One region of the Streptomyces sp. NPDC028722 genome, then DNA from elsewhere that is predicted to be linked to it. Evidence: riboswitches for the same ligand, from Rfam matches in the RefSeq annotation. Region 1 holds a riboswitch; the other holds the start of a gene.

The links. Region 1 has a riboswitch for cyclic di-AMP ahead of AB0F03_RS11560 (M23 family metallopeptidase). Riboswitches for the same ligand answer to the same signal wherever they lie in the genome.
Region 2: it holds a riboswitch for cyclic di-AMP, as region 1 does, so the genes downstream of both, AB0F03_RS16660 (transglycosylase SLT domain-containing protein) here and AB0F03_RS11560 (M23 family metallopeptidase) in region 1, are expected to answer to the same signal.

What each region holds. Positions count from the first base shown of each region.
Region 1 is NZ_JBEZWU010000006.1:20,100-24,367, reverse strand. Features, by position in the region: gene AB0F03_RS11570 (dihydrofolate reductase family protein) at 13-1,149, shown strand; tRNA gene AB0F03_RS11565 (tRNA-Met) at 1,194-1,267, opposite strand; cyclic di-AMP (ydaO/yuaA leader) riboswitch at 1,566-1,733, shown strand; gene AB0F03_RS11560 (M23 family metallopeptidase) at 1,743-2,807, shown strand; gene AB0F03_RS11555 (aldo/keto reductase) at 2,892-3,836, shown strand; gene AB0F03_RS11550 (PrsW family intramembrane metalloprotease) at 3,880-4,268, opposite strand, start outside.
Region 2 is NZ_JBEZWU010000009.1:106,647-110,914, reverse strand. Features, by position in the region: gene AB0F03_RS16670 (DUF2092 domain-containing protein) at 1-240, opposite strand, end outside; gene AB0F03_RS16665 (polyprenyl synthetase family protein) at 487-1,497, opposite strand; cyclic di-AMP (ydaO/yuaA leader) riboswitch at 2,018-2,200, shown strand; gene AB0F03_RS16660 (transglycosylase SLT domain-containing protein) at 2,204-2,692, shown strand; gene AB0F03_RS16655 (HAD-IIB family hydrolase) at 2,727-3,539, opposite strand; gene AB0F03_RS16650 (FAD-dependent oxidoreductase) at 3,724-4,268, opposite strand, start outside.

The DNA.
Region 1 (4,268 bases):
GGGAGTACGCCGATGCCCCTGCCGTACGTACTGCTGTCCGCCGCCGTCTCCCTCGACGGCTATCTGGACGACACCGGCCCCGAGCGGCTCCTGCTCTCCGGGCCGGCCGACTTCGACCGGGTCGACGCGGTACGGGCCTCCGCCGACGCCATCCTGGTCGGCGCCGGCACGATCCGCGCCGACAACCCGCGTCTGCTGGTCAACTCCGCCGAGCGGCGCGCGGCCCGGGTCGCGGCGGGCCGGCCGGCGTACCCGCTGAAGGTGACCGTCACCGCCTCCGGTGACCTCGACCCCGGCGCACACTTCTGGCACACCGGCGGCGACAAGCTCGTCTGCACCACCGACGCCGGTGCCGCCCGGGCCGCCCGTCTCCTCGGCGGCACCGCCGACGTCGTGGCGCTCGGCCCCGTCCTGGACTGGCGGGTCCTGCTGGAGCATCTGCACGACGTGCGGGGCGTCGAGCGCCTGATGGTCGAGGGCGGTGGGCAGGTCCACACCCAACTGCTCCAGCAGGACCTCGCCGACGAACTCCAGCTGGTCCTCGCCCCGCTCCTCGTCGGCGACCCCGCGGCCCCGCGCCTGTTCGGCCCCGGTGCCTACCAGGGCGGACGCCTGCGCCTGACCGAGACCCGCCGGATCGAGGACGTCGTCCTCATGCGCTACGAGCCCACGGCCCCCGGTACCGGCCCGGTCCCCACCCCGGCCGACCGTCATTGGCTGCGCACCGCCTGCGAACTCGCCGCCCTGTGCCCGCCCTCCCGGACGGCGTTCAGCGTCGGCGCGGTCGTGGTGGCGGCGGACGGTACGGAGCTGGCCCGCGGCCACTCCCGCGAAGGCGCCGACCCGGTGGTCCACGCGGAGGAGGCGGCGCTCGCGAAGACCGATCCGGCCGACCCGCGCCTGCCCGGCGCCACCGTCTACAGCAGCCTGGAACCCTGCGCCCGCCGCGCCTCCCGGTCCGCCCCCTGCGCCGAGCTGATCCTGCGGGCCGGGGTGCGCCGGGTGGTCACGGCGTGGCGGGAGCCCGACACGTTCGTCGCGGCGGCCGACGGCTCGGGCGTGCTGACCGGCGCGGGCGCCCGGGTCGTCGTACTCCCGGAGCTGGAGTCCCTCGCCAAGGCGCCGAACGGGCATCTGCTCGCCGGATAACACTCAGGGCCGGAATCCAATGGATTCCGGCCCTGAGTCTTCAGTAGCGGGGACAGGATTTGAACCTGCGACCTCTGGGTTATGAGCCCAGCGAGCTACCGAGCTGCTCCACCCCGCGTCGTTGTGTCTCTACTGTACGCCATCCACGGGGTGCGATGCACATCGGTTCCGCGGCCCCTCAGTGGCTGTCACACCGTGTGATCGGACGGGCGCTGTGCGATGACGGCCGGGTCACCATCAAAGCCACGAGTGACTCCTGTACGTCGGTCAACTCGCCCGCTTTCCGGGCGTCATGACCGGTAAATCCCCAGGTTTGAACGTTAAGGATCATGACGAACAGCTTGGAAAGTGACTGGCGGGTCTATTAACGTTCGATAACGCAGCGCGGTCGTCCCAGCCGTCACCAGCGACGGCTCCGCGCGCACGCGCCGAATCCCGCAAGGGAACCGGGGAACCACCACCCTGGGGTGAATCTCGCGAACGCCGACGTGGAGCTCACACGGTCCACGACCGGTATACGCGCGTAGGAGACCTTCCCGCTCCGAACCCGTCAGCTAACCCGGTAGGCGGCGGAAGGAAAGGAGCGCGCCCGCGTGGCGTCCAACCGGCCTGCCCCCGAGAGCCCGTTCGTGCCGGCTCAGCGTGAGACCGAGTCCTTCGGCTACGACGCCTACCGAGCCGACGAGGGCCCCTGGGAGGAGTGGAACCCCACCGAGGACTCCGTCGCCCCGGTCCGCGGCCGGCACCGTGTCGCCAAGCAGCGCGGCGGCTTCGCCCGCAGCTCCACCGTCCTCGGCGTCGGCGTGATGGCCGCGGTCGGCGCGGGCGGCATGGCCAGCGCCAACACCGGCAAGCCGCCGGTCTCCATCTCCCTGCCGGACCTGCCCTCCGTCGGCTCCCTCTTCGGCGACACCGCCACCGAGGCGCCGCAGACCGCCACGACCGCGCTCAGCAGTGTCGGCGTGGCCTCCGCCGACGACCAGCAGGGCACCGACGCGGGTGAGGCGCTGCGCAGCCGGATCATGGCCCAGGCCGAGCAGCAGCAGGGCCAGGCCGACAACAAGGCCACGGCCGTCGCCCTCGCCGCCGCCGAGAAGCAGAGCGCGTCCGCCGCCGCCCAGGCCGAGAAGGAGGCCGCCGCGAAGGCGGCCGAGGCCAAGGGCGAGGCGGAGGCCGCCGCCGCGAAGAAGGCAGACCAGAAGGCGGCGAAGGCGGCCGAGGAGAAGCGGCAGGCCGAGCTGGCGAAGCTGGCCGGGCAGTACACGCTGCCCACCTCCTCGTACACGATCACCTCGACGTTCGGCCAGGCCGGCACGATGTGGTCCTCCGGCCACCACACCGGTCTGGACTTCGCCGCCCCCACCGGCACCCTCATCAAGGCCATCCACGGCGGCACGATCACCGAGGCGGGCTGGGCCGGTGCCTACGGCTACCGCACGATCCTCACCCTCGACGACGGCACCGAGCTGTGGTTCTGCCACCAGTCCTCGATCAACGTCACGGCCGGCCAGAAGGTCACCACCGGCGAGGTCATCGGCCGGGTCGGCGCCACCGGCAACGTCACCGGCCCGCACCTGCACCTGGAGGTCCACCCCGGCGGCCAGGCCGCCGCCATCGACCCGATGGCGTGGCTGCGGGGCAAGGGCCTCACCCCCTGACGGGTTGTGCGGGAATCTCGGAACTCGGCGCCGGCGGCGGAATGTGATCATCCACCGCCGGCGTTGTAGTGACGTATGACCTCACTGACATCACCGCGCACACTCGGCTCCTCCGACCTCCGGGTCTTCCCGCTCGCCCTCGGCGGCAACGTCTTCGGCTGGACCGCCGACGAGCAGACCTCCTTCGCCGTCCTCGACGCCTACACGGCGGCGGGCGGCAACTTCATCGACACCGCCGACTCCTACTCCGCCTGGGTCGAGGGCAACCAGGGCGGCGAGTCGGAGACGATCATCGGCAAGTGGGTCAAGGCCCGCGGCAACCGCGACGACGTCGTCATCGCCACCAAGGTCAGCCAGCACCCCGAGTACCGGGGCCTGTCCGCGGCGAACATCAAGGCCGCCGCCGACGCCTCGCTGCGCCGCCTGGACACCGACCGCATCGACCTCTACTACACCCACTTCGACCAGCCCGAGGTGCCGGTCGAGGAGATCATCGGCGCGCTGGACGAGCTGGTGAAGGCCGGCAAGGTCCGGCACATCGCCGCCTCCAACATCAGCCCCGAGCGCCTCCGGGCCTCCCTCGACCACTCCGACCGCGAGGGCCTGGCCCGCTACGTAGCCCTCCAGCCCCACTACAACCTGGTCTCCCGCGACACGTACGAGGGCCCGCTCCAGGACCTCGCCGCCCGCGAGAACCTGGCCGCCGTCCCCTACTTCTCCCTCGCGTCGGGCTTCCTCACCGGCAAGTACCGCCCCGGTACGACCGTCGACAGCGCCCGCGCCGGCACGGCGCAGAAGCACGCGGAATCCGAGGGCGGGCGGCGGGTCCTGGCAGCCCTGGACGACGTCGCCGCCGCCCACGAGGTCCCCCTCGCCACGGTCGCCCTGGCCTGGCTGGCCGCCCAGCCGACCGTCACGGCCCCGATCGCCTCGGCACGCACGGTGGAACAGCTTCCGGCGCTGCTGGGTGTGGCGGACCTGACGCTCACGGACGACGAGCTGGCCACCCTGACCCGGGCCTCCGCGTAGCTCCGGCCCGCCCCGGCCGATCCTCCGCGGCCGTCCCGTCCGTCTACGTCCGGTACGGGTTGTACGCCGGGTAGGCGGCCGCCGGGGCGCCGTGCCAGTACGGCACGGGGCCCGCGTACACCGGGCGGGCCGGCGTGACGGCCCGCGCCGCGTACTCCAGTGCCGGGCGTGCCGGTTCCCTGCGCCGCCACAGCTCGTCCAGCAGCTCCCGCTCCCGTACGACGAAGTCACCCCCGGCCCGCCCGAGCCGCCCCCGGTGGCGCAGGAACGCCAGCGAGGTCGCGTACGCCTCGTAGCGCGCCACCTCCCGCGCCGCCGGCCGGCCGAGGTGGTGCCGGGCGTAGTCCCGGGCCATCCGCCGCGCCCGCATCGATCCGAGCGCGAACGGCTCGCCCGGGCCCAGCCATCCGGCCAGTACGTAGGCGGGGAGCT
Region 2 (4,268 bases), on a different contig from region 1:
CACGGTGCCCGACAGCTGCTGCACGTCCGACCTGGCGATCTTCTCGACGAGCTGTTGTGCGCTGATCCTCGGCAGATCGGGGTCACCGGAGTCGGCGAGCGCCGGGACGAGCCCGATCGTGGCCGCGGCCACCCCCACCACCGCGACCGGGACGGCGTACCGGGCGGCCTTGCGCCGGCCGGATCGCGGGTCCTCGTCGTGCGCGGCGCCCACTGCGTCGTCGGATGCGTACGGTGCCATGTGTGCCTTACCTCCGTCGTCGGCGGCGGCTGTCCTCGCGCTGGTCCACCTGAGCCGCCATTCTCACCCGAATCGGTGAGGAGTGGTGATGTGCGTAGTGACCATCTGACCAAATCGGCCACGCGGAAGCGTCAGCCCTCGGGGCCAACTCCGTGTACGCCTGCGGTATGACATACGAAGGCGGCATCTCCCCCGACCCGTAGGGGTCGTGCGGGAAGACGCCGCCCGAAGAGGTGTCCGGCCGGTTCAGCCGGCGCGGTGCACCACCGCGTCGCACAGCTCCAGCAGCGCCGCCTTGGCGTCGCACTCCCGCAGCGGCGCCAGCGCGGCCCGCGCCTCCTCCGCGTACCGCACGGTGTCCCGGCGGGCCTGCTCCAGTGCGGGGTGCGCGCGCAGCGCGGTCAGTGCCTCGGCGTGCCGGGCGTCGTCGCTGAGGTCGGAGTCCAGCAGCTCGCACAGCGCGAGGTCCTCGGACCGGCCCAGCCGGGCGGCCCGTTCGCGCAGCCGGAGCACGGGGAGGGTGGGGATGCCCTCGCGCAGGTCGGTGCCCGGGGTCTTGCCGGACTCGTGGGAGTCGGAGGCGATGTCCAGGACGTCGTCGGCGAGCTGGAAGGCGACGCCGAGCCGTTCGCCGTACTGGGTGAGCACGTCGACGACCCTTTCGTCGGCGCCGGACATCATCGCGCCGAACCGGCACGACACCGCCACCAGGGAGCCGGTCTTGCCGCCGAGCACGTCCAGGTAGTGCTCGACCGGATCGCGGCCGTCCGAGGGACCCGCGGTCTCCAGGATCTGGCCGGTGACCAGCCGTTCGAACGCGAGGGCCTGCACCCGGACCGCCTCGGGGCCGAGGTCGGCGAGGATCTGGGAGGCGCGGGCGAAGAGGAAGTCACCGGTGAGGACCGCGACGGAGTTGCCCCAGCGCGTGTTGGCGCTGGCCACGCCGCGCCGCACGGCCGCCTCGTCCATGACGTCGTCGTGGTACAGCGTGGCCAGATGGGTCAGCTCCACGACCACGGCGGACGGGACGACACCCGGCGCGTAGGGGTCGCCGAACTGTGCCGCGAGCATCACGAGCAGCGGCCTGAACCGCTTCCCACCGGCCCGTACGAGGTGCTGCGCGGCCTCCGTGATGAACGGGACCTCGCTCTTGGTGGCCTCGAGCAAGCCTTCCTCGACAGCCGTCAATCCGGCCTGGACATCGGCTTCCAGAGCCTGGTCCCGCACGCTCAGCCCGAACGGCCCGACGACGGTCACGAGGGGTCTCCTGTCTGCTGCTGTCTGCTGGCGATCACACGGTTTGTCGATAGGTCGCTGCCCTCACTCAACTCAGCGTATCCGGTCCTCTTTCGATCACCGATAGCGCCCACCGGTCCAGCCTGGGCGGTATCGGATCAGACCAGACATGAGTCTGATCGGGTGGTAACAACGGACATTTATCGACTTAACGGCTATTCATATATCGTTCCGTGACCCCTCCACTCCTTCCGCCGGACCCCGGGGCGGGAATGCGTCAATTCCCTCTTGTCTGTTTTGCAGTGTTTTGCCTTTTCGTGAGTTGGGTCACGCGGCGTCCCGGCCGGTCCCCGCTCCCGCGCCCTCCCGAACCCTTGCCCCGTGGGTGAGTTGAGGATTGGCAGCCGCAAAGGATCAAGCACCCCATACGGCGTCGATCAAGGTCAAATAGTGCGTTGTGTGAATCTGGCACTTGTTCCCGACATGTGCTCTCGCATACGTTCCCGGCCGTCGGGCGGACGCCTAATCCTGCCGCCGCCCGCACCACCCATCGACGAACCCATTCGTACGGCAGGAGCGGGGGACCCAGGTAAGCCGCCGGGCCGGAACGGCACACGCCGCGCCGGAACGGCTAGGGGTGAAGCCGTGCCTCCTCCAGGGCACGGCCGGGCGCCTCCCCGCCCGAACCCGACAGCTCACCTCGCAGGCGTAGGAGAGGAACTTCCCCATGTCTGCCGCCGTTCAGCACCGCCGTTCCCGCAACAGCCGCCTCGTCCGCGCCCTCACCGCCGTGGGCACCGGCGCCGCCGTCCTCGCCCTGCCGCTCATCGGCGCCACGAGCGCCGCCGCGGCCCCCGCCACCGCCGCGACGGCCGCCGCCACCCCCGCCGGCTACCCGAACACCCTCGACGGCTGGATCCGCGAGTCGCTCGCGATCATGGCCCAGAAGGGCATCCCGGGCACCTACAACGGCATCTACCGCAACATCATCCGCGAGTCGTCGGGCAACCCGGCGGCCATCAACCTGTGGGACTCCAACGCGGCCGCGGGCATCCCGTCCAAGGGCCTGCTCCAGGTCATCGACCCCACCTTCAAGGCCTACCACGTGGCCGGGACGTCGTTCGACATCTACGACCCGGTCGCGAACATCACCGCCGCCTGCAACTACGCGGCCGCGCGGTACGGCTCGATCGACAACGTGTTCGGCGCGTACTGACCGGCACCGGCGGCGGGCGCTGCTGACGTCCCGGTCAGTCGGCCGGGAACAGTCTCTCGAGGACGACGGCGACGCCGTCGTCCTCGTTGGACGAGGTGACCTCGTCCGCGACCGCCCTGAGCTCGGCGTGGGCGTCGGCCATCGCGACGCCGTGGGCCGCCCAGTCGAACATCGGGATGTCGTTGGGCATGTCACCGAAGGCGACGGCCCGTCCGGCGCCGATCCCCAGCCGCTCCGCGGCCAGCGCGAGCCCCGTCGCCTTGGTCACCCCGCTCGGCTGGAGCTCCACGGTCCCCGGCCCCGACATCGTGACCGTCGCCAGCGAGCCCACCACCGCGCGCGCCACGGCCGCCAGCTCGTCGTCCGACAGCTCGGCATGACGCAGCAGCACCTTGCTGATGGGCGCGCGCCACAGGTCGTCCCGCCGGCCGACCCGCAGCGCGGGCAGCGTCGGATGCGGCATCCGGTAGCCGGGCTCGATGAGCGTGAGCCCGTCCACGCCGTCCTGGTCGACCGCCGCGAAGACCTGCCCCACCTCCGCCTCGATCTTGCCGAGCGCGGTCTCCGCCAGCTCCCGGTCCAGCCGGACCGACCACAGCAGGCGGCCGGCCCCGGCGTCGTAGAGCTGCGCGCCCTGCCCGCACACCGCGAGCCCCGTGCAGCCCAGGCCCGCCAGGAGCGGCCGTACCCGCGGGGCCGGGCGGCCCGTCACCACGAGGTGGCTGGCTCCGGCCCGCGCCACCCGCGCGAGCGCGGCGAGCGACCGGTCGGAGACGGTGTCGTCGCCGCGCAGCAGCGTCCCGTCCAGGTCGGTGGCGATCAGGGCGTACGCGGGGGTGGGTGCCATGATCAGAGAATACGGATCCCGCACCCCGCCGACTCACCTCGTTCTCCTGGCACTTACGTGCTGACCGGCCCCGACCGGCCGGTTCCGGCCGGTCCCCGCGGGCCCTTCGACCGTGCTCCCCGGCGGCTCCGGCACGGCCTGCCCGGACGGCGGCGGAACGGGTGACGGAACCGGACGGAACGCCTCACCCGTGAGCCGCCGCCAGGTGCCTCGCCAGCCGCGGGGAGGCGAACTCCGTACCGCAGACGAAGCGCATCACCGGGCCGTACGAGGACGCCGCCGGCAGGCCGGTGAAGTACAGGCCCGGCACGGAGGAGACGTAACCGGGGCCGAGCCTCGGAGTGCCGCGGCTCACCGCGAGCCGGGTGCGCAGTCCGTGGCCGAGGAAGTCCATCGCCGCTACGTCGACGCGGTAGCCGGTGGCGGCGATGACGTGGTCGGCGGTGAGCCGCTCGGTCCGCCCGGCGTGGGTGCGGACGGTGACCACGGGGCTGCCGTCCCGGGCCTCGGCGCCCACCACCCGCTCGACGTCCCGCACCCGCACACCCTTCTCGAAGCGCTCGCGCAGCCACCAGGCGCCGAGCGGACCGAGGACCCGGCGGACCAGGTAGTGGCGGGTGGGCTCGGGCAGGAAGCGGTAGGGGTGCGGGTGATGGCTGAGCGCCCACAGCGACCAGGCGCGGCCGAACGGGGACCGCGGCCGGAACGCCGGCTGCTGCCAGGGCGGGC